DNA from 4 places in the Streptomyces luteosporeus genome. Region 4 is predicted to be linked to each of the others. Evidence: riboswitches for the same ligand, from Rfam matches in the RefSeq annotation. Region 4 holds a riboswitch; each other region holds the start of a gene.

Region 1 (5,798 bases), on a different contig from region 4:
CGGCTGCGCCGAGGCCGATCAGTGTGGTCGCGGCCCACGCGGCCGCTCGGCGGGCGCTCACGCCTTCCAGTGTGGGCGGCGTCGGCGCCACCGGCCAGTGGGCGGGCGACCTACGGCTTCTGGCCGTAGCCGGAGAGTTTCTCCGCCGCCTGCGCCAGCTGGTCCGGGGAGAGCAGGGCCGGGGTGCCGCCAGGGACGGAGGAGGCCGCGAGCCACAGCCGGCACATCCACTCCAGCTGGGCCGTGCGGTCGTACGCCTGGTCGAGGGTGTCGCCGTGGGTGAGGGTGCCGTGGTTGCGCATCAGGCAGCCGGTGCGGCCGTCGAGGGCGGCCAGCACGTGCCCGGCCAGTTCCTCGGTGCCGTACAGGGCGTACGGGGCCACGCGCACCGGGCCGCCGAGGGCCGCGGTCATGTAGTGGACGGCGGGCAGCTCGCCGACCAGCAGGGAGACGGCCGTGGCGTGCACGGCGTGGGTGTGCACGATCGCGGCGGCACCGGTGGCGCGGTAGACGGCCAGGTGCATGGGCAGTTCGCTGGTGGGGGCCAGGGTGCCGAGCACCTGCCGGCCGTCGAGGTCGACGCCGACGGCGTCGGCGGGGCCCAGCCGGTCGTACGGGACGCCGCTGGGCGTGACGAGCACCACGTCCCCGACCCTCGCGGAGACGTTTCCCGACGTGCCCACCACCAGCTGATCGGCGGTGCTGCGACGGGCCGTGGAGACCACATCCGCCCAGGTACGGGCGATGTCGTCGGGGGCCGGGACCCCTTGCCCGGGGATCCCCGGGGACGGTTCGGACAGCTTCATCGATCTCCACCTCCGGACGCCTTCGCCACTGATCGCGACCCCGTTCACCTTCCGTTCACCCTGAGTCCCTACGGTCGCCGCGTACTGACCATCGAACTGATTGCCTGGGTGAATGGAACACATCACGCTTCTCATCGGGATCGTGATCGTCACGGCCTTGGTGTTCGACTTTACGAACGGCTTCCACGACACGGCCAACGCCATGGCCACCACCATCTCCACCGGAGCGCTCAAGCCCAAGACCGCGGTCGCCATGTCGGCCGTCCTCAATCTCGTCGGTGCGTTCCTGTCCGTCGAGGTCGCCAAGACGATCTCCGGGGGCATCATCGATGAGAGTGCCGGCATCCGGCCCGAAGTGATCTTCGCCGGCCTCGTCGGCGCCATCGTCTGGAACATGCTCACCTGGCTGGCCGGCCTGCCCTCCAGCTCCTCGCACGCCCTCTTCGGCGGCCTGATCGGCGCCACCGTCGCCTCCGTCGGCTTCCACGCGGTCAACGCCGACAAGGTCGTCATGAAGGTCCTCATCCCGGCGGTCGCCGCGCCGATCGTGGCCGGCATCGCCGCCACCGTCGCCACCCGCCTGACCTACCGCCTGGCCAAGGGCCGCGACGAGCGCGACACCGCGAAGGGCTACCGCGCCGGCCAGATCGCCTCGGCCGCCCTGGTCTCCCTCGCCCACGGCACCAACGACGCCCAGAAGACCATGGGCGTCATCACCCTCACCCTGGTCGCCGGCGGCGTCGTCGCCCCGCACTCCGACCCGCCCATGTGGGTCATCGTCTCCGCGGGCCTGGCCATCGCGCTCGGTACGTACCTCGGCGGCTGGCGCATCATCCAGACGCTCGGCAAGGGCCTCACCGACATCAAGCCCGCCCAGGGCTTCGCCGCCCAGACCGGCGCCGCCACGGTGATCCTCGCCTCCTCCCACATCGGCTTCGCCCTCTCCACCACCCAGGTCTGCTCCGGCTCGATCATGGGCGCCGGCCTCGGCCGCAAGGGCGGCGTCGTGCGCTGGTCGACCGCCGGCCGCATGGTCGCCGCCTGGGGTCTGACCCTGCCGGCCGCCGGCCTCGTCGCCGCCGGCGCGGCGCTCCTGGCCGACCAGGGCCAGTGGGGCGTGACCGCCGTCGCCGTCCTCGGCCTCGCCGTGTGCGGCGGCATCTGGGCGGCCTCGCGCCGCAAGCCGGTCACCCACGACAACGTCAACGACCTCAACGAGCCGCAGGGCATCGCCGCCCCCGCCGCCGAGCCCGTCGGCGTGGTCACCGCGGCCCTCCAGGCCGTCGCCCCGCCGCCGGCCGGCCCCGCGGCCGCCCCCGCCCCCGCCCCCGCGACGACCGGCTGAGCGCCGGGCACGGAGGAAGAAACACCATGCACATCGACTGGGCAGCTTTCGCAGAGGTCTTCGGGGTCAGCCTCGTGGTGACCGTCGGGCTCGTGGGCCTGTTCACGCTCGGCATCGTCGGCACGTCCCGCAAGGCGGACGCCGCGGATGCGGCGGGCGGTACGGCGGCCGCGGGCGCGCTGGCGCGCACCGGCGCGTACGCGTGCTTCGCGCTGTGCGCGGCGGCCGTCGGATACGGCATCTCGCTGATCGTGGCCTGAGGCCACGCGCCCGGAGGGGCGGGACGGGGGTTTTCGGCCCCGGTCCCGCCCTTTCGCCGTTTCCCGGGGCTCCGCCCCGGACCCCGGTCCTCAAACGCCGGACGGGCTGATTTCAGCCCGTCCGGCGTTTGAGGACACCGGGCGCAGCCCGGTCCGGGGGTCCGGGGGCTCGCCCCCGGGAAACGGTGAAAGGGCGGGTCAGGGGCTCGGCCGCCCGCAGGGCCCCGCCCCCGGCCGCGAGTTGACGGGCCTTCCAGGCCCATGGTGGACTGCCCGGGCCAAACGGCGACAGCAGAGGAAGCCGGTGCGAATCCGGCGCGGTCCCGCCACTGTCACCGGGGAGTGTCCCCCCACCCGCAGGGCCACGGCGCGAGCCGGAAGGCCGGGGGCGACGCGGATCCGGGAGCCAGGAGACTCTGGTCGCCGGTCACGTCGAGCCAGGGCGAGGACCCTGAGTGAGGACACGCATCGGCCATGCCCTGTCGCGGTTTCGCCTGCGGCGCCGCCCTCGGATTCCTGGGCGACCTGGTTGTCGGTGACCCCCGCAGGGGGCACCCTGTTGCCGCGTTCGGGCGTGCGGCCCACGCCCTGGAGCAGCGCTTGTGGCGCGACGACCGCGGACGCGGTGCGCTGTACGCCGCCGTGTGCACCGGTACCACCGTGGCGGGCGCCGCGCTGCTGGCTCGTGCGGTGCGCGGCCGGCGGGGCGCGGACGTCGCCCTGACGGCGGCCGTCACGTGGGCGGTGATCGGTGGGACGTCGCTGGCCCGGGAGGCCCGGGCGATCGGCGGGGCGCTGGCCGCCGGCGATCTGGAGGTGGCCCGGGAGCGGTTGCCGCATCTGTGCGGCCGTGATCCGTCGTCGCTGGACGCCCAGCAGATCGCCCGTGCCGTGGTGGAGTCGGTGGCCGAGAACACCTCGGACGCCGTCGTCGGCGCCCTGGTGTGGGGCGCGCTCGCGGGCGTACCCGGTCTGCTGGGCTTCCGGGCGGTGAACACGCTGGACGCGATGGTCGGTCACAAGTCGCCGCGGCACCGCCGCTTCGGCTGGGCGTCGGCCCGGCTCGACGACGTCGTCGGCTGGCCGGGGGCGCGGCTGACCGCGGCCCTGGCGGTGCTCGCCGCGCCGGATCCGCGCGGTGCCGCGCGGGTGGCGCGGCGGGACGCGCACCGTCACCCGAGCCCCAACGCCGGCCCGGTCGAGGCGGCGTTCGCGGGGGCGCTGGGGGTGCGTCTGGGCGGGACGCTGGCGTACGGGGGCCGCGTCGAGCACCGGCCCGTCCTGGGCGCGGAGCTGCGCGCCGTGCGCACCGGGGACATCGAGCGCGCGGTGCGCCTTTCGCGCCGGGTGTCGCTGCTGGCGCTGGGCTGTGCGATCGGGGGCCGGGCTGTGGGCAGCCTTCTGAAGGCCGGGACGACGAGGACTGGGAAAGCGAGGAACCGGTGACATCGCAACCGCGGGGCGGGGGCCTGCTGGTGGCCGGGACCACCTCGGACGCGGGCAAGAGCGTGGTGACGGCGGGCATCTGCCGCTGGTTGTCCCGCAAGGGCGTCAAGGTCGCGCCGTTCAAGGCGCAGAACATGTCGCTCAATTCGTTCGTGACGCGCGAGGGCGCGGAGATAGGGCGTGCGCAGGCCATGCAGGCGGCCGCGGCGCGCGTCGAGCCGAGTGCGCTGATGAATCCGGTGCTGCTCAAGCCCGGCAGCGACCGCAGCAGCCAGGTCGTGCTGATGGGCAGAGCAGTGGGCGAGCTGAGCGCCCGCGGTTACCACCAGGGGCGTCAGGAGCAGTTGTTCGCCACGGTCACGGAGTGCCTGGCCGAGCTGCGGCGTACGCACGACGCGGTGATCTGCGAGGGCGCCGGCAGCCCGGCGGAGATCAACCTGCGCCGCTCCGACATCGTCAACATGGGCCTGGCCCAGGCCGCGCGGCTGCCCGTGGTCGTGGTCGGCGACATCGACCGGGGCGGGGTGTTCGCGTCCTTCTTCGGTACGACGGCGCTGCTCTCCCGCGAGGACCAGGAGCTGATAGCGGGGTACGTGGTCAACAAGTTCCGTGGCGACGTGTCGCTGCTGGAGCCGGGGCTGGCGATGCTGCGGGACCTGACGGGCCGGGCGACGTTCGGCGTACTGCCGTTCGCCCACGGCCTGGGCATCGACGAGGAGGACGGCCTGCGGGTGTCGCTGCGCGGCGCCGTCCGCGAGTCGGTGGTCGCCGCCCCGCACGGCGCGGACGTGCTGCGGGTGGCCGTGTGCGCGGTGCCGCTGATGTCGAACTTCACGGACGTGGACGCGCTGGCGGCCGAACCGGGCGTCGTCGTGCGGTTCGTGGACCGCCCCGAGGAGCTCGCCGACGCGGACCTGGTCGTCGTCCCCGGCACGCGCGGCACCGTGCGGGCGCTGGCGTGGCTGCGGACACGCGGGCTCGCCGACGCCCTCGTACGGCGGGCGGCCGAGGGCCGCCCCGTCCTGGGCATCTGCGGCGGCTTCCAGCTGCTGGGCGAGCGCATCGACGACGAGGTCGAGTCGCGGGCGGGCACGGTCGAGGGGCTGGGCCTGCTGCCGGTGCACGTGCGGTTCGCGGCGGAGAAGACCCTGGCCCGGCCCGTCGGCGAGGCCCTGGGCGAGCCCGTGGAGGGGTACGAAATCCACCACGGCGTGGCGGACGTACGCGGCGGGGACGAACCGTTCCTGGACGGCTGCCGGGTGGGCGCCGTGTGGGGCACGCACTGGCACGGCTCGCTGGAGAGCGACGGCTTCCGCCGGGCGTTCCTGCGCGAGGTCGCCCGCGCGGCGGGACGGGCGTTCGTCCCGGCGCCCGGCACGTCCTTCGCCGCGCTGCGGGAGGAACAGCTCGACCGGCTCGGCGATCTGATCGAGGAACACGCGGACACGGACGCGCTGCTGCGCCTCATCGAGGACGGGGTGCCGGCCGGCGCCCCCTTCATCCCGCCGGGGGCGCCGCCACTGACCCGTTCCCTCCAGGGAGGCAACCGCTGATGTCCTCGTCCACCTACCCCTTCACCGCCGTCGTCGGCATGGCCGACATGCGGCTGGGTCTGCTGCTCAACGCGATCTCGCCGTCGATCGGCGGCGTCCTGGTGCGGGGCGAGAAGGGCACCGCGAAGACCACCACCGTCAGGGCGCTCGCCGCGCTGCTGCCCGAGGTGGAGACCGTCGCGGACTGCCGGTTCTCCTGCGACCCGGCGGCACCGGACCCGCACTGCCCGGACGGGCCGCACGCGGGCGCCGACCGTGCCGTGCGCCCCGCGCGGATGGTGGAGTTGCCCGTCGGCGCGTCCGAGGACCGGCTCGTCGGCTCGCTCGACATCGAGCGGGCCCTGGGCGAGGGCGTCAAGGCGTTCGAGCCCGGCCTGCTGGCCGCGGC
Region 2 (5,798 bases), on a different contig from region 4:
CCGGCAGGATCGTCAGCACCTCCTCGCCCTCCACCAGCGGCTCGCCCAGGCGGGCCGCCGCCGCGCTGACGGAGGTGACGCCGGGCACCACCTCGGTCGGGTAGCGGTCGGCGAGGCGCTTGTGCATGTGCATGTACGAGCTGTAGAACATCGGGTCGCCCTCGGCGAGGACGGCCACGGTGCGCCCGGCGTCGAGGTGGGCGGCCAGCCGGGCCGCGGCCTCCTCGTAGAACTCCTCCATCGCGCCCCGGTAGCCGCCGGGGTGGTCGGTGGTCCCGGTCGTCACCGGGTAGACCAGCGGCTCCTCGATGTGGCCGGGGCGCAGGTGGCGTTCGGCGATGGAGCGGGCGATGCTGCGACCGTGCCGGGCGCTGTGGTACGCCACCACGTCCGCCTCGGTGATGCATTCGACGGCCCGCAGGGTCATCAGCGAGGGGTCGCCCGGGCCGAGCCCCACCCCGTAGAGCCGGCCGGTCGTGCTGGGCTTCTCGCTCACTCTTCCTCGCTCGCTATCGCATTGATCGCGGCCGCGGCCATGGCGCTGCCGCCGCGCCGCCCCCGCACCACCAGGTACTCCAGCCCCAGTTCGTTCGCGGCCAGGGCGTCCTTGGACTCCGCCGCGCCGATGAAGCCGACCGGAATGCCCAGCACCGCCGCCGGGCGCGGCGCGCCCTCGGCCACCATCTCCAGCAGCCGGAACAGGGCCGTCGGCGCGTTGCCGACGGCCACCACCGCGCCGCCGAGCTTCTCGCGCCACAGCTCCAGCGCGGCCGCACTGCGCGTGGTGCCCATGCGGGCGGCGAGACCGGGCACGGCCGGGTCGGTCAGGGTGCACAGCACCTCGTTGTCCGCCGGGAGCCGCTTGCGGGTGACGCCGGAGGCGACCATGTTGGCGTCGCACAGGATCGGTGCACCGGCGCACAGCGCCTCGCGCGCCTTCGCCACCACCTGCGGGGAGTAGGAGAGGTCGCGGACGAGATCGGTCATCCCGCAGGCGTGGATCATGCGGACCGCGACCCGGGCGACGTCCGTCGGCAGTCCGCCGAGGTCCGCCTCGGCACGGATGGTGGCGAAGGACTGGCGGTAGATGGACGCGCCGTCCTTGTCGTAGTCGAACACTGTGCCCTCGTTGCCCTCGTTCATGTCGTGGTACGGGCCGCCGCCACCGCGCCGGCCAGTTCTGCCGCCGTCACCGTCACCGACGGTGCCTCCCGCAGGCCGTCGCGCACGGTGACCCGGTAGGACCCCTCGCCCGTCGCCAGCACGTCGACCCAGCGGCCACCGGGGTGCCCGCAGCGCCGTTCGCACCCGGACCAGTACACCGGCAACACCCCCGGGCCACCAGGGCGTACGGACGCGAGCGCGGCGGCCGCGTCGGCGCGCACGTCGGCGAGCGCCTTCGCACAGCCCGGGCGGCCCGCGCAGGCCCCCGCACCGTGCCAGGCGGACGCCGCGGACGTGACCAGCCCGGCCTCCTGCGCCAGGGCGGCCGGCGGCTGCGGATCCGCCCCCGGCGCGAGGCCCGGGACGATGACGCCGCGCCAGGGTGTCACACGCAGCCCGCCGTCGCCGTACCGGTCGGCGATGCCGGCCAGCGACCGCCACTGGGCGGTGGTCAGCCGGCCCAGCGGGGCGGCCACCGACAGGGCCGGCCGGCCGCCGGGGCCGGGGAGCACGCCCGGCCCGGGCGGGGGAGCGGGGGCGACGGCGACGGTGACGGGCCGGGACGGGATGCCGGCGGCGTCCAGACGCCGGGCCAAGTCGCCGGGTGCGGGCCGGTGTTCGGCCGGCAGCTCGCGCAGCCGCCAGGCGCGCGTACCGCTCGCGCGCTGCGCGGCGAGGAACCCGGCGGCCGCGAGGGCCGCGGCCCGCGGGGCGTCCCGGTCGGCGATGTGGAGACCGGGTCCGGCGGGGCCGTGGCAGAGCAGGGCGCCGTCGGCGCTTGCGATCAACGTCACATCGGGGGAGAGGGCGACGATGTCGCCGCGCCCGTCGTCCAGACCGAAGAGGAAACGGCCGGAGAGGCCGGAGAGGTCCGGTTCGCCCGAGCACAGGAGGTGGTCCAGTTCCCGGACCCACTGCTGTACGCGGCCGTCGCCGAGAGGGGAGGCGGCGATGTTGCGGATGCGGTCGTGACGGTCGGAGGGCAGCAGGCCCGCGGCGCGCAGCCGGGCGGCCAGGTCGGCGCCGCAGGTCTCCGCGAGGCCGCGCACCTGGACGTTGCCGCGGGAGGTGAGGTCGAGGTGGCCGTCCCCCAGCGCCTCGGCGGCGTCCGCCAGCGCGGCGGCCTGGTGCGCCGTCAGCAGCCCGCCCGGCAGCCGGACGCGCGCCAGCGCGCCGTCGTCCGCGACGTGCAGGCGCAGCGCACCGGGACAGGCGTCGTCGCGGTCACGGTCGGGTCGGGCGGGCATGCGGCGAGCATACCGACCGGCACCGCCTGCGGCGGGCCTGGCCCCAACCCCGCCCGTTCACCGTTTCCGAGTGGGGCCTGCGGCCCCCTCGCACCCCCGCTCGACCGTGCTGCCGCGCGGTGGCCTCGAACTTCCCCAGCTACCGCTGGGAGGTGCCTCCGGGCGGGCTGATTTCAGCCCGGCCGGCGTTTGAGGCCAAGCGGGGTTTCGAAGGGGCGGCAGCCCCTTCGGAAACGGTGAAAGGGTGGGGGTGGGGCCAGGCCCGCCGCAGGCGCACCCCGCATGGCTACTATGGCTGCGCCAGCGACGGCGACAGGGGAGGAAGCCGGTGCGATTCCGGCACGGTCCCGCCACTGTGACCACGAAGTCGAGCACTTCGTGGGAAGTCAGGAACTCCTGCCGTCCTCCCACCGCCCGGGGCGCGGACCCCGAGGAAGGCCTGCCGTGATCCTGCTCCTGTCGACGTCCGACACCGACCTGCTCAGTGCCCGTGCCGCCGGCGGCCCGGTCCCCTACCGGCTCGCCAATCCCGCCCGGCTGCCGCTCGACGAGCTGCCCGGCCTCCTGGAGGGCGCCGACCTCGTCGTCGTCCGGCTCCTCGGCGGCATCCGCGCCTGGCAGGAGGGGCTCGACGTGCTGCTGGCCGGGCCGCGGCCGGTCGTCGTGCTCACCGGCGAACAGGCCCCCGACGCCCAGCTGATGGAGACCTCCACCGTCCCCGTCGGCATCGCGGCCGAGGCCCACGCCTACCTCGCCCACGGCGGTCCCGCCAACCTGGAGCAGCTGGCCCGCTTCCTGTCCGACACGGTGCTGCTGACCGGTCACGGCTTCGAGCCGCCGGCCGCCGCGCCCGCGTGGGGCGAGCTGGAGCGCGCGCCCAAGCCGGGGGCGGCCGGCCCGCTGGTGGCGGTGCTCTATTACCGCGCCCACCACATGAGCGGCAACACCGCCTTCGTCGAGGCCCTGTGCGGCGCGATCGAGGACGCGGGCGGCCGCGCCAAGCCGCTGTACGTGGCCTCCCTGCGCGCCCCCGAGCCGGAGCTCGTGGACGCGCTGCGCGACGCGGACGCCATCGTCACCACCGTGCTCGCCGCCGGCGGCACGCGGCCCGCGGACGCCTCGGCCGGCGGCGACGACGAGTCGTGGGACGCGGGGGCGCTGGCCGCCCTCGACGTCCCCGTCCTGCAGGCGCTGTGCCTGACCGGCCCGCGCAGCGCGTGGGAGGAGAACGACGAGGGCCTCTCCCCGCTGGACGCCGCGACCCAGGTGGCCGTACCGGAGTTCGACGGGCGCATCATCACCGTCCCGTTCTCCTTCAAGGAGGTCGACGAGGACGGCCTGCCGGCCTACGTGCCCGACCTCGAACGCGCCGCCCGCGTCGCCGGGATCGCCGTGCGCCACGCCCGGCTGCGGCACATCCCGCCGGCCGCGAAGCGGCTGGCGCTCGTCCTGTCCGCCTACCCCACCAAGCACTCCCGCATCGGCAACGCCGTGGGCCTGGACACCCCCGCCAGCGCCGTCGCCCTGCTGCGCCGGCTGCGCGAGGAGGGCTACGACTTCGGCGACGAGGCGGTTCCGGGGCTGGAGTCGGGCGACGGCGACGAGCTCATCCGCGCCCTGATCGAGGCCGGCGGCCACGACCAGGAGTGGCTGACCGAGGAGCAGCTCGCCCGCAACCCCGTGCGCATCCCGGCCGCCGACTACCGGCGCTGGTTCGCCGCCCTGCCCGCCGAACTGCGCGAGGCCGTCGAGGAGCACTGGGGCCCGGCCCCGGGCGAGATGTTCGTCGACCGCAGCCGCAACCCCGAGGGCGACATCGTGCTGGCCGCCCTGCGCCGCGGCAACCTGCTGATCCTCATCCAGCCGCCGCGCGGCTTCGGCGAGAACCCCATCGCCATCTACCACGACCCCGACCTGCCGCCCTCCCACCACTACCTGGCCGCCTACCGGTGGATCGCCGCCTCCCAGGAGGACGGCGGCTTCGGCGCCGACGCCGTGATCCACCTGGGCAAGCACGGCAACCTCGAATGGCTGCCCGGCAAGAACGCCGGCCTGTCCGCCGCCTGCGGCCCCGACGCCGCCCTCGGCGACCTGCCGCTGATCTACCCCTTCCTCGTCAACGACCCCGGCGAGGGCACGCAGGCCAAGCGCCGCGCCCACGCCACCCTCGTCGACCACCTCGTCCCGCCCATGGCCCGCGCCGAGTCCTACGGCGACATCGCGCGACTGGAACAACTCCTGGACGAATACGCCCAGATCTCCGCCATGGACCCGGCCAAGCTCCCGGCGATCCGCGCCCAGATCTGGACGCTGATCCAGGCCGCCCGCCTCGACCACGACCTCGGCATGGACGAGCGCCCGGACGACGACGGCTTCGACGACTTCCTGCTGCACGTCGACGGCTGGCTGTGCGAGGTCAAGGACGCCCAGATCCGCGACGGCCTGCACGTCCTCGGCGCCGCGCCCACCGGCGAGGCCCGCGTCAACCTCGTCCTGTCCATCCTGCGCGCCCGCCAGATCTGGGGCGGCACCGCGGCCCTGCCGGGCCTGCGCGAGGCGCTCGGCCTGGACGAGTCCGCCGCGACGCGCACCAGCGCGGACGACGCGGAGGCCGCGGCCCGCGCCCTGGTGGAGGCCATGGAGGCCGCGAACTGGGACCCGGCCGCCGTGCCCACCGGGCACGGCGAACAGGTCGCCGCCGTCCTCCGCTTCGCGGCCCGCGAGGTGGCCCCCCGCCTGGCGGGCACCACCGACGAGCTCGAGCACGCCGTCCACGCCCTGGCCGGCGGCTTCGTCCCGGCCGGCCCCTCCGGCTCGCCCCTGCGCGGACTGGTCAACGTGCTGCCCACCGGCCGCAACTTCTACTCCGTCGACCCCAAGGCCGTCCCCTCCCGCCTGGCCTGGGAGACCGGCCAGGCCCTGGCCGACTCCCTGCTGGAGCGCTACCGCACCGACAACGGCACCTGGCCGCAGTCGGTCGGCCTGTCCCTGTGGGGCACGAGCGCGATGCGCACCGCCGGCGACGACGTCGCCGAGGCCCTGGCCCTGCTGGGCGTACGCCCGGTGTGGGACGAGGCGTCGCGCCGAGTGACGGGACTCGAACCCGTCCCCCTCGCGGAACTGGGCCGCCCCCGCATCGACGTCACCCTGCGCATCAGCGGCTTCTTCCGCGACGCCTTCCCCCACGTCATCGGCCTGCTCGACGACGCCGTACGCCTCGTCGCCGCCCTCGACGAGCCCGCCGAGGACAACCACGTCCGCGCCCACGCCCAGGCCGACCTCGCCGCCCACGGCGACGAACGCCGCGCCACCACCCGCATCTTCGGCTCCCGCCCCGGTACGTACGGCGCCGGCCTGCTCCAGCTCATCGACAGCCGCGACTGGCGC
Region 3 (5,798 bases), on a different contig from region 4:
TGCAGCGCCAGGTCGCCGTCCGCCATCCGCTCGCCGATGCAGGGATAGGCGCGCAGCGTCTCCAACTGGGCGACGGCGTGGGCCTGTACGGCGGTGGCGACGTCCGGCGCGTCCGGGGCGACCGTACGGACCGGGGCGTGCGGCGGCACCGAGCGGTCGAGCCACTCGCGCACGGCCGGGACGCCCGAGAGGTCCTCGCCGCGGACGACGGCTCCCACCGCGCCGCAGTGGGAGTGCCCGCAGACGACGACGTCGCGGACGCCGAGGACGCTCACGGCGTACTCGATGGTGGCCGCCTCTCCCGTGGAGCCGCCGCTGGTGGGATAGGGGGGAACGACGTTGCCGGCGGTGCGCAGTTCGAACAGCTCGCCGGGGCGTGCGCCGGTGATGAGCGCGGGCACCACGCGCGAATCGGAGCACGTGATGAAGAGGACCTCCGGGGACTGCCCTGCTTCCAGGGCCCGGAAGGCCTCGGCGTACCGGGGGTCGGCCACGTGGGTGGTCGCGAAGGACCGGGCCTTGTCGATCAGTGACTTCATGATGGGCCTGCCTCCTGCGCCACTGCGGCTCTTCGCCGGGGCGCGGTGTGGTCGGGTCGGATCAAGAGCTTGCTGCGACCAGCACTTTACCAGTGCATTACCCCAGGAGGGGAGATAAAAATTCTTGTCAAATCCTGGACAAGAGTTGACAGTTGACGATCAGCTGGTCCAGTCCATTGCGGCGAGGCAACGGAAGACGACATTCCGTCGACGGCCGGCGTCCCGATATGCGGAAGAGGGGTGACGCCGGGCAGGAGCTCCCCTAGATTTCCAGCGCATTACACATGTGATCGCACCCAGGGACGGAGCCACTGATGTCGGAACCCCCCGAGCAACAAGCCGGACGACCGGTTGCCCATACGGCCGCGGACGGCCCGCGCACGCGCGCGACCGCCTCCCCGGCACCCCTGATCGTCGCCGGGATCTGCCTGGCCATCCCCTTCGTGGCCATGCTGTGGGTCGACTCCTACGCCCGCGTCTCCCCGGCCTTCATCGGTATTCCCTTTTTCTACTGGTACCAGATGTTGTGGGTGCTCATCGCGACGCTGCTGACCACGATCGCCTATGTCCTCGTTCGCCGTCGCGAACGCCTGCTCAAGGGAGGTGAATCGAAGTGAAGGAAGGGGTCAACGGTGTGGCACTGACCGTCTTCGTCTTCTTCTTCCTGGCCGTGACGGTCATGGGCTTCTGGGCCGCGCGCTGGCGAAAGGCGGAGAGCGCCGACAGCCTCGACGAGTGGGGGCTGGGCGGCCGCTCCTTCGGTACCTGGATCACCTGGTTCCTGCTGGGCGGCGACCTCTACACGGCCTATACCTTCGTCGCCGTCCCGGCCGCCGTCTATGCGGGCGGAGCGGCCGGATTCTTCGCCGTGCCGTACACCATCCTTTGTTATCCGCTCGTCTTCACCTTCCTGCCGCGCCTGTGGTCGGTCTCGCACCGGCACGGCTACGTCACCTCTTCGGACTTCGTCCGGGGCCGGTTCGGTTCCCGCGGCCTGTCCGTCGCCCTGGCCGTCACCGGCATCCTGGCCACCATGCCGTACATCGCGCTGCAACTGGTGGGAATCCAGGCGGTACTGGACGTCCTGGGCGTGGGCGGCGGCGAGAGTGCCAACTGGTTCGTCAAGGACCTGCCGCTGCTGATCGCCTTCGGCGTCCTGGCCGCCTACACCTACTCCTCCGGGCTGCGCGCGCCGGCGCTGATCGCGTTCGTCAAGGACGCCCTCATCTACATCGTCATCGCGGTCGCCATCATCTACATCCCGATGCGGCTCGGCGGCTTCGACGAGATCTTCGCCAAGGCGGCCAAGGCGTTCGCAACCGAGAATCCGGCCACCGGCAAACCGCGCGGTGCGCTCGTGACCGGATCCGATGCGCAGTGGGCGTACGCGACCCTCGCCCTCGGCTCCGCCATGGCCCTCTTCCTCTACCCGCACTCGGTGACCGCGGTGCTCTCCAGCAAGAACCGCAACGTCATCCGCCGCAACACCACCATCCTGCCGCTGTATTCCCTCATGCTCGGCCTGCTGGCCATGCTCGGCTTCATGGCGATCGCCGCCGGGGTGAAGGTGAAGAACGGGCAGCTGGCGATCCCCCAGCTGTTCGAGGACATGTTCCCCGACTGGTTCACGGGCGTGGCGTTCGCCGCCATCGGCATCGGGGCGCTGGTGCCGGCGGCGATCATGTCGATCGCCGCGGCGAACCTGTTCACCCGCAACATCTACAAGGACTTCCTGAAGCCGGACGCCACGCCCGAGCACGAGGCGAAGGTGTCCAAGATCGCATCCCTGCTGGTCAAGGTCGGCGCCCTCGCCTTCGTGCTGACGATGGACAAAACGGTCGCCATCAACTTCCAGCTGCTCGGCGGCATCTGGATCCTGCAGACCGTGCCCGCGCTGGTGGGCGGGCTCTTCACGCGCTGGTTCCACCGCTGGGGCCTGCTGGCGGGGTGGGCCGCGGGCATGGCGTACGGGACGTGGCGGGCGTACGCGACACCCAGCGCCACGCAGGACCATTTCGGCAATACCAACCTCATTCCGCTCATCGGGGAGAAGGGGTACATCGGCCTGACGGCGTTCGTGGTCAACGTGCTGGTGGCGGTGGTCGCCACACTCGTCCTGCGGGCGGTGGGGGCGCCGGACGGGGTCGACCTCACGCGGCCGTCGGACTACACGGCCGATGCGGGCGACCCCGGCGTGCAGGAGAAGCTGCCGCCGGCCACCGTGGAGGCGCCCGCGGCGGGCTGAACCCCACCCGACCCCCGCCCGACGGGAAACTCCTCCGGAAGACTCCGTCAAGAGACCACCAAGAGCCGGACGGGCTGCGGCGCAGCCCGTCCGGCTCTTGCCTGCAAGGACGCCTCCCCTACCACATTCCGCAACCACCTCATGACGCGCCGACACAACATGTGGGGGCGCGTGCGAGGCCCGGCACTAGATGTATGCTCGTGCTCGCTGTCGCCGCAGGGGAATCCGGTGCAAATCCGGAACTGTCCCGCAACGGTGAACGAGTGCGCACAAACACCGCACCACCAGTCCGAGGACCTGCCGGCAGCGCGCCCACCACCGAGCCCGCCCCGGGCTCGGCCATGGGCGTTGAACACGTCCGGGCCTCGCGGGTTGGGCCGGCGGACGCTGCGCGGCACGCTCCCGAGTTCCGAGTCGGACGTGCCCGTACGCGACCGTCGCGCGCACCCGCCCGGCCACCACAGCCGAGCGAGGAGAGCCACTCGTGACCATCGCGCCCGCAGATCCGGTTGCAGGTCCCGTCTCAGCGAACGCGGAAGCGGCCGACGGCCCCGGGACCGCGCTGCTGCGTGCCCTGACGGACCTCACCGCCGATCTGCCCGCCACCGACCCGGGCAAGGTCGCCGCCGCCGCGCTGCGCGGCCGCAGCGCCGCGGCGGACGAGGCGGAGCTGCGCTCCCTCGCCACCGAGGCGGCCGCCGGCCTGATCGCCGAGGAGCCGGAGTACTCCAAGCTCGCCGCCCGCCTGCTCACCCGCGCCATCGCCGAGGAGGCGGCCGGCCAGGGCGCCACCTCCTTCTCCGCCTCGGTCGCCGTGGGCCACCGCGAGGGCCTCATCGCCGACGACACGGCCGCCTTCGTCGCCACCCACGCCGCGCGCCTGGACGCGCTCGTGGAGGCGGCCCTGGCCGACGGCGCCGACGACCGCTTCGGCTACTTCGGCCTGCGCACCCTGCACAGCCGTTACCTGCTGCGCCACCCGATCCACCGCGACGTGATCGAGACGCCGCAGCACTTCCTGCTGCGCGTGGCCTGCGGCCTGGCCGAGGACCACAGCGAGCGGGCCCTGGAGGACGTGGCGGCGCTGTACCGGCTCACCAGCACGCTGTCGTACCTCCCCTCCTCCCCCACGCTCTTCAACTCCGGCACCCGCCACCCGCAGATGTCGTCCTGCTACCTGCTGGACTCCCCGCTGGACGAGCTGGACTCGATCTACGACCGCTACCACCAGGTCGCCCGGCTCTCCAAGCACGCGGGCGGCATCGGCCTGTCGTACTCGCGCATCCGCTCCCGCGGCTCGCTCATCCGCGGCACCAACGGCCACTCCAACGGCATCGTGCCGTTCCTGCGCACCCTGGACGCCTCCGTCGCCGCGGTGAACCAGGGCGGCCGCCGCAAGGGCGCCGCCTGCGTGTACCTGGAGACCTGGCACGCGGACATCGAGGAGTTCCTGGAGCTGCGGGACAACACCGGTGAGGAGGCCCGCCGCACCCACAACCTGAACATCGCGCACTGGATCCCGGACGAGTTCATGCGCCGCGTCGAGGCCGACGCCGACTGGTCGCTGTTCTCCCCCGCCGACACGCCCGACCTGGTCGACCTGTACGGCGACGAGTTCGACGCCGCCTACCGCCGCTACGAGGCCGAGGGCAAGGCCGTCCGCACCATCCCCGCGCGCGTGCTGTACGCCCGGATGATGCGCACCCTGGCGCAGACCGGCAACGGCTGGATGACGTTCAAGGACGCCGCCAACCGCACGGCCAACCAGACGGCCGAGAAGGGCGCGGTCGTCCACTCCTCGAACCTGTGCACCGAGATCCTCGAGGTCACGAACGACGGCGAGACGGCCGTGTGCAACCTCGGTTCGGTCAACCTGGCGCAGCACCTGGGCGCCGACGGCGACATGGACTGGGAGAAGCTCGACGCGACCGTCCGCACGGCCGTCACCTTCCTCGACCGCGTCGTGGACATCAACTTCTACCCGACCGAGCAGGCCGGCCGCTCCAACAGCCGCTGGCGCCCGGTGGGCCTGGGTCTGATGGGTCTGCAGGACGTCTTCTTCCGCCTGCGCCTGCCCTTCGACTCGGCCGAGGCGAAGGAGCTGTCCACCAAGATCTCCGAGCGGATCATGCTCGCCGCGTACGAGGCGTCCGCCGACCTCGCCGAGCGGCACGGCCCGCACCCGGCCTGGGAGGCCACCCGCACCGCCCGCGGCGTGCTGCACCCGGACCACTACCCCAACGCCGTCGCCGCGTGGGAGGACCGCTGGGAGGCGCTGCGCGCCCGCATCGCCGCGGTCGGCATGCGCAACTCCCTGCTGCTGGCCATCGCGCCGACGGCCACCATCGCCTCCATCGCGGGCGTGTACGAGTGCATCGAGCCGCAGGTGTCGAACCTGTTCAAGCGCGAGACGCTCTCGGGTGAGTTCCTGCAGGTCAACACCTACCTGGTGAACGACCTCAAGGAGCTGGGCGTGTGGGACCGCGCCACCCGCGAGGCCATGACCGAGGCCAACGGCTCCATCCAGGACATGAAGTGGATCCCGCAGGACGTCCGCGACCTGTACCGCACGGCCTGGGAGATCCCGCAGCGCGCCCTGATCGACATGGCCGCGGCCCGTACGCCGTACCTGGACCAGAGCCAGTCGCTGAACCTGTTCATGGCCTCGCCGACCATCGGCAAGCTCAGCTCGATGTACGCGTACGCCTGGAAGCAGGGCATCAAGACGACGTACTACCTGCGCTCCCGCCCGGCCACCCGCATCGCCCGCGCCGCCTCCGGCGCGAGTGCCGGTGCCGCCACGACCATCCCCGTGCAGCAGGCCGCGCCCGACGCGGACGCCATCGCCTGCTCCCTTGAGAACCCCGAGTCCTGCGAGGCCTGCCAGTAATGACCACGGCATCCGACGACCGCCCCAAGAACCTGCTCGACCCGGGCTTCGAGCTGACCCTGCGCCCCATGCGGTACCCGGACTTCTACGACCGCTACCGCGACGCGATCAAGAACACCTGGAC
Region 4 (5,798 bases):
GACCTCGCGCGGGTATCCCGCCGTGGCCAGCTCGGCGGCGACCTGCATGTGCGAACGGGCGGCCTCCAGGCTGATGACGTCGGCGTCGAGGTCGTCGATGGCCGCCAGGATGTCGCCGAACTCGGCATAGCACATGTGGGTGTGGATCTGGGTGTCCGGCCGGACGCCGCTCGTCGCCAGGCGGAAGGCCTCGGTGGCCCAGGCGAGGTACGCGGCGTGGTCGGCGGCGCGCAGCGGCAGGGTCTCGCGCAGGGCGGGCTCGTCCACCTGGATCACCGACGTGCCGGCCGCCTCCAGGTCCTCGACCTCGTCGCGCAGGGCGAGGGCGACCTGCCGGGCGGTGTCGGCCAGCGGCTGGTCGTCGCGGACGAAGGACCAGGCAAGCATGGTGACGGGCCCGGTGAGCATGCCCTTGACCGGGCGCCGGGTGAGCGACTGGGCGTAGCGGGTCCAGCGGACGGTCATGGGCTCGGAGCGGGAGATGTCGCCGGCGAGGATCGGCGGGCGGACGTAGCGGGTGCCGTAGGACTGCACCCAGCCGTGCCGGGTGGCCAGGTAGCCGGTGAGCTGCTCGGCGAAGTACTGCACCATGTCGTTGCGCTCGGGCTCGCCGTGCACGAGGACGTCGATGCCGGTCTTCTCCTGGAAGGAGATCACTTCACGGATCTCCGCCTCGATGCGCTCCTCGTAGGCCGCGGCGGTGATGCGTCCGGCGCGCAGGTCCGCGCGGACGGTGCGCAGCTCGCTCGTCTGGGGGAAGGAGCCGATGGTGGTGGTCGGCAGGGGCGGCAGGCCCAGGTGGGCGCGCTGGGCGGCGGCCCGTTCGGCGTAGGGCTGTGAGCGGTGGGTGTCGGCGGCGGTGACGGCGGCGGCGCGGGCGCGCACCGCCGGGTCGCGGGTGATCGCCGAGTTCGTGCGGGAGGCGAGGTCGGCGCGGTTGGCGGCGAGTTCCGCGGCGATGGAGTCGGTGCCGTGGGCGAGGCCCTTGGCGAGGGTCGCGACCTCGCGGGCCTTCTGGCGGGCGAAGGAGAACCAGCGGACGATCTGCGGGTCGATGTCCCGCTCGGCGGTGGCGTCGAGGGGGACGTGCAGCAGGGAGCAGGAGGTGGCGACGTCGACCCGGTCGGCGAGGCCGAGCAGGGTGCCGAGGGTTGCCAGGGACTTCTCGAGGTCGTCGATCCACACGTTGCGGCCGTCGACGACGCCGGCGACCAGGCGCTTGCCGGGCAGGCCGCCGACGGCCGCGAGGTCGTCGAGCTGGGCGGCGGCGGAGCGGGTGAAGTCGAGGGCGAGGCCCTCCACGGGGGCCTTGGCCAGAACGGGCAGGGCCTCGCCGAGGCGGTCGAAGTAGGAGGCGACCAGCAGCTGCGGGCGGTCGGTGAGGGCGCCCAGCTCGCGGTAGGCGCGGGCGGCGGCGTTCAGCTCGGCCGGGGTGCGGTCCTGCACGAGGGCGGGCTCGTCCAGCTGGACCCACGTGGCGCCGGCGGCCCGCAGGTCGGCGAGGACCTCGGCGTACACCGGCAGCAGCCGGTCGAGCAGGGTGAGCGGCCGGAAGCCGGCGGCGACGTCGGGCGCGGGCTTGGCCAGCAGCAGGTAGGTGACCGGTCCGACGAGGACGGGGCGGGCGGCGAGACCGAGGGCGAGGGCCTCCTTCAGCTGCGTGACCTGCTCGGTGGAGTCGGCGGTGAAGACGGTGTCGGGACCGAGCTCCGGGACGAGGTAGTGGTAGTTGGTGTCGAACCACTTGGTCATCTCCAGCGGCGCCACCTCCTGGGTGCCGCGGGCCATGGCGAAGTACCCGTCCAGGGCGTCGGCCCCGACGGCGGCCCGGTGCCGGGCGGGGATCGCGCCGACCATGACGCTGGTGTCCAGGACGTGGTCGTAGTACGAGAAGTCGCCGGTCGGCACCTCGTGGACGCCGGCGTCGGCGAGCTGCAGCCAGTTGGTGCGGCGCAGCGCGGTGGCCGTCCGGCGCAGGGCGTCGGCGGTGACCTGGCCCTTCCAGTAGCCCTCGATCGCCTTCTTCAGTTCACGGCCCTGCCCCTGGCGGGGGTAGCCGTGCACGGTGGCGCGTACTGCCGCGGCTGCGGACTTGCTGGTCACGGAACTCTCCTTCGCGAGTTTCTTCCGGAGGACCCGGTGCGTGACGAGGGCGCGAAGGGGTGACGACAGGCCCGCCGGGACACCACCGTCGTAGCGTGTGTCCGTCCGCTGCGGAACGCCTGTGTACGCCGACCCGCCCTCGAGGTCACCGGGATGGCCGCGCGCGAACGCTCGCACGCGGGCAGCGGCAGGTCTTCGGACTCGCGGGCACGCCTGCCGGGAAGAACACCTCCCGGCGGACACCTACTGGCCGTCGCTTCCCGGGCCCGTGCGGACCCAGTGCGTATGACGGCGGTCGTTCCCGCTCACCGCTGCGGGGCAGTCCCGGATTCCCACCGGGTTCCCTCTTACGACGCCTCCCGCCTGGCGGACGGGGCGAACCAGCTGCACCGCCAGCCTAGAGGGAGAACCCCCGCCACGCACAGGGTTGTTCGCATGCCGGTCACACACGACGGCGGATCGGCCTGATGTTCGTTGTCCTGAGCATGTCCAGCTGCGGGGTAGGCTCCCCGGGCACGAGGACAATGCTGCTGGGGAGACGACATGAAGCGCCGGGCACTGTGGACGGCTGCCGTGGGGATGCTGGCCCTGGCCGGCTGCGCCGACTCGGGCCCGTCCCTGAAGTTCGGCGAGAAGGCGACCGTCGCCGGTGACAGGAGCGGTTCCGTCGGAGTGACCGTCGTCCGCGTGGAGAAGGGCAGCCACGCCGACCTCTCCCTGCTCCAGGACGCGTCGAAATACGCGGGCAAGACCCCCTACTACGTCCGCTTCACCCTCACGAAGACGGCCGAGGGGAACGACAACGACGAGACCTCGCACTTCGAGGTGTGGAGCGACGGCAAGCGACTGACGGAGCTGATCGTCCTGCCGTCCATGGAAGCCACGGGCGACCCGACCGAGCCCCTGACCACCGGCCACTTCGACAAATGCGTCGGGGCCGACCACACGACGTTCAAGGAAGCCCCCACGGGACGAAGCGTCGAGGGCTGCACCGTCTTCCTCGCCCCCGACGACGCGAAGGCACCGTCCACGGTCACGTGGACGCGGCGCAGCGAGACCCTCGCCACCTGGAAGTAACCCGCCGCTGCCGAGCCGTCGGGGGCGGGTGTCCGGTCGCGTCGTCGTGATCAGAAGGGAACGTCCGTCCCGGCTTCCCGCAATCGGCACAGTGCTTTGCCCATGCACTCGGCGACCGAGGCTCCGTCGGCACGCAGTCCCTCCGGCAACGGCCCTCCCCCGCCGGCGACGAACGTCCATGCCGGCAGTCCTTCCCGCATGCGCTCGGCATCGATGCGGAGCATGGCATCTATACCCTGCTCGCCCAGCCATTCGAGGATCAGCAGCGTCACGTCCTCGACGCCGCCGTCGGGACCGGGCTTGGGCCATCGCCCCTTCGCCTTGTTCATGGCGGTGACCCTACTCAGCGCGCATCCACAAGGCGCGCGGCTTCACCGCCGAGCGCCTGACCGACCACTTCGACGGCGCGGACCGTGACGCGGCAGCGCGGCGGCTGGGGCGAGCCGGGCAAGACGTTCGCCATCGGGCCGGGGCGGAGACTGATTCTCGCGGGGTGCTGGGGGAACGGGGTTCGTGACGGATCTTGCGAGCCATCGCCGCATTTCAGAGGCGCACCCGCGGTGTTCTGCCACCGGTGAACACAGGCTCGACCGGGCTCGGTGATCATTACCGTCCAGTCTCATGACGACGATTTCAACGCGCACGGTGGAGTACCCGGCCGACGGCCTCACGATGATCGGGCACCTCGCGCTCCCGGCCGGTGCCGACCGTCGGCCCGCGGTCCTGGTCGGGCCCGAGGGGATGGGGCTCAGCGATGTCGAGCGCCGCCGAGCCGATGCCCTGGCCGAGCTGGGGTACGTGGCGCTGGCCTTCGACCTTCACGGCGGGCGCTACTTGAGCGACCCCGAGGAGATGCTGGCCCGCTGCATGCCGCTGCTCGCCGACCCCGAACGCAGGCGGGGCATCGGCCACGCGGCGCTCGACGTGTTGCGCGCCGAACCGCGGACGGACCCCGACCGGATCGCCGCCGTCGGCTACGGCACCGGGGGCGCGATCGCCCTGGAACTCGGGCGCGACGGCGTCGACCTGCGCGCGATCGGGACAATCAACGCACTGACCACGGGCCGGCCGGGCGGGGCGGCGCGCATTGGCTGCCCGGTGTGGGCCGGGGTCGGGTCGGAAGACCCGATCATGCCGCCCGCGCAACGGGACGCGTTCACCGCCGAGATGCAGGCCGCGGGCGTCGACTGGCGCCTCACCGTCTACGGCGGCGCCTTGCACGCCTTCCACCACCCGCCGGTCGACCACCCCGCGGTCCCCGGCGTCGGCTACCACCCACGGCATGCGCAGCGAGCCTGGCGCGATGTCGTCGACCTGCTCGCCGAGTGCCTGCCTGTGACGGAGTGAGCCCGAACACCCAGGAGCTGGACTTAGTAGGACGTCCAACTATATGTTCGCGGCGGCCGCGCAGCTGTGCGCCGGCCAAGCGCTTCGCCACCGACACCGGCTGCACGGTCGCCGATCGCGCCCTGCAACTGCACGGCGGCCACGGCCACCTGAGCGAGTACGGCATCGAGAAGATCGTCCGCGATCTTCGGGTGCACCGCATCCTGGAAGGAACGAACGAGATCATGCGTCTGATCGTGGCCCGGGACCTGACGGGCGGCCGGCGATGACGACCCCCGGCGAGTCCGACGTCCTGCTGCGCACCGAGGGCCGCGCGGCCTACCTGACCCTCAACCGGCCCCGGGCCCTCAACGCCCTCACCCACGCCATGGTCACCCGCATCGACCAGGCCCTCGCCGAATGGGAGAAGGACCCCGCCGTCGAGACGGTGGTCGTCACGGGGACGGGCGAGCGCGGGCTGTGCGCGGGCGGCGACATCCGTGCCATCCACGAGGACGCCCGCACCGGCGGCGGCCGCGCCTCGGCGGAGTTCTGGCGGGACGAGTACCGGCTCAACGCCCTGATCGCCCACTATCCCAAGCCGTACGTGGCCGTCATGGACGGCATCGTCATGGGCGGCGGCGTCGGTGTCTCCGCCCACGGCAGCGTACGGATCGTCACCGAACGCTCCCGCGTCGCCATGCCCGAGACCGGCATCGGCTTCTCGCCCGACGTCGGCGGCACCCACCTCCTCGGGCTCGCCCCCGGCGAGCTCGGCACCCACCTCGCCCTGACCGGGACGGCGGTGGGGGCGGCCGACGCCCTGCTGTGCGGGCTGGCCGACCACTTCGTACCGTCCGGCCGGCTGCCGCACCTGGTGGCCGACCTCGCGCACGCGCCCGTGCACGAGGTGCTCCCCCGGTACGTGCGCGAGGCGCCGCCCGGCGTGCTGGAGGCGCAGCGGGAGTGGATCGACCGGTGCTACGCGGCCGACACCGTCGAGGACGTCGTGGAGCGCTTGCGCGCCGAGGCCGCCCCGGCGGCCGGCGAGGCCGCCGCGACCCTTCTCGGCAGGTCCCCCACCGCCCTGAAGGTCACCCTCGTCGCTCTGCGGCGCGCCCGGGCGCTGGGCCTGCTGGAGCGGGTCCTGGAGCAGGAGTACCGCATCTCCTGCGCGGCACTGTCCTCGCACGACCTCGTCGAGGGCATCCGGGCCCAGGTCGTCGACAAGGACCGCACGCCGCGCTGGTCCCCCGCCACGCTCGCCGAGGTCACCGACGCGGACGTGGAAC

The links. A riboswitch is a leader RNA that binds a small molecule or an ion and turns the genes downstream of it on or off. The one in region 4 is predicted to bind cobalamin.
Region 1: it holds a riboswitch for cobalamin, as region 4 does, so the genes downstream of both, ABD361_RS21065 (cobalamin biosynthesis protein) here and metE (5-methyltetrahydropteroyltriglutamate--homocysteine S-methyltransferase) in region 4, are expected to answer to the same signal.
Region 2: it holds a riboswitch for cobalamin, as region 4 does, so the genes downstream of both, cobN (cobaltochelatase subunit CobN) here and metE (5-methyltetrahydropteroyltriglutamate--homocysteine S-methyltransferase) in region 4, are expected to answer to the same signal.
Region 3: it holds a riboswitch for cobalamin, as region 4 does, so the genes downstream of both, ABD361_RS24880 (ribonucleoside-diphosphate reductase subunit alpha) here and metE (5-methyltetrahydropteroyltriglutamate--homocysteine S-methyltransferase) in region 4, are expected to answer to the same signal.

What each region holds. Positions count from the first base shown of each region.
Region 1 covers NZ_BAAASL010000016.1:53,185-58,982, forward strand. The annotation lists gene ABD361_RS21045 (alpha/beta hydrolase) at 1-61, opposite strand, end outside; gene ABD361_RS21050 (class II aldolase/adducin family protein) at 111-806, opposite strand; gene ABD361_RS21055 (inorganic phosphate transporter) at 919-2,151, shown strand; gene ABD361_RS21060 (hypothetical protein) at 2,178-2,411, shown strand; cobalamin riboswitch at 2,707-2,827, shown strand; gene ABD361_RS21065 (cobalamin biosynthesis protein) at 2,886-3,857, shown strand; gene ABD361_RS21070 (cobyric acid synthase) at 3,854-5,410, shown strand; gene ABD361_RS21075 (putative cobaltochelatase) at 5,410-5,798, shown strand, end outside.
Region 2 covers NZ_BAAASL010000012.1:89,870-95,667, forward strand. The annotation lists gene ABD361_RS17530 (precorrin-2 C(20)-methyltransferase) at 1-496, opposite strand, end outside; gene ABD361_RS17535 (precorrin-8X methylmutase) at 493-1,143, opposite strand; gene ABD361_RS17540 (cobalamin biosynthesis protein CobG) at 1,140-2,411, opposite strand; cobalamin riboswitch at 2,687-2,829, shown strand; gene cobN (cobaltochelatase subunit CobN) at 2,856-5,798, shown strand, end outside.
Region 3 covers NZ_BAAASL010000022.1:21,992-27,789, forward strand. The annotation lists gene ABD361_RS24865 (carbonic anhydrase) at 1-539, opposite strand, end outside; gene ABD361_RS24870 (DUF3311 domain-containing protein) at 854-1,156, shown strand; gene mctP (monocarboxylate uptake permease MctP) at 1,153-2,784, shown strand; cobalamin riboswitch at 2,979-3,103, shown strand; gene ABD361_RS24880 (ribonucleoside-diphosphate reductase subunit alpha) at 3,269-5,674, shown strand; gene ABD361_RS24885 (ribonucleotide-diphosphate reductase subunit beta) at 5,674-5,798, shown strand, end outside.
Region 4 covers NZ_BAAASL010000009.1:156,795-162,592, reverse strand. The annotation lists gene metE (5-methyltetrahydropteroyltriglutamate--homocysteine S-methyltransferase) at 1-2,103, opposite strand, end outside; cobalamin riboswitch at 2,291-2,475, opposite strand; gene ABD361_RS14155 (hypothetical protein) at 2,647-3,180, shown strand; gene ABD361_RS14150 (hypothetical protein) at 3,231-3,509, opposite strand; partial or broken gene ABD361_RS30670 (short-chain fatty acyl-CoA regulator family protein) at 3,582-3,653, shown strand; gene ABD361_RS14145 (dienelactone hydrolase family protein) at 3,802-4,527, shown strand; partial or broken gene ABD361_RS14140 (acyl-CoA dehydrogenase family protein) at 4,584-4,796, shown strand; gene ABD361_RS14135 (enoyl-CoA hydratase/isomerase family protein) at 4,793-5,798, shown strand, end outside.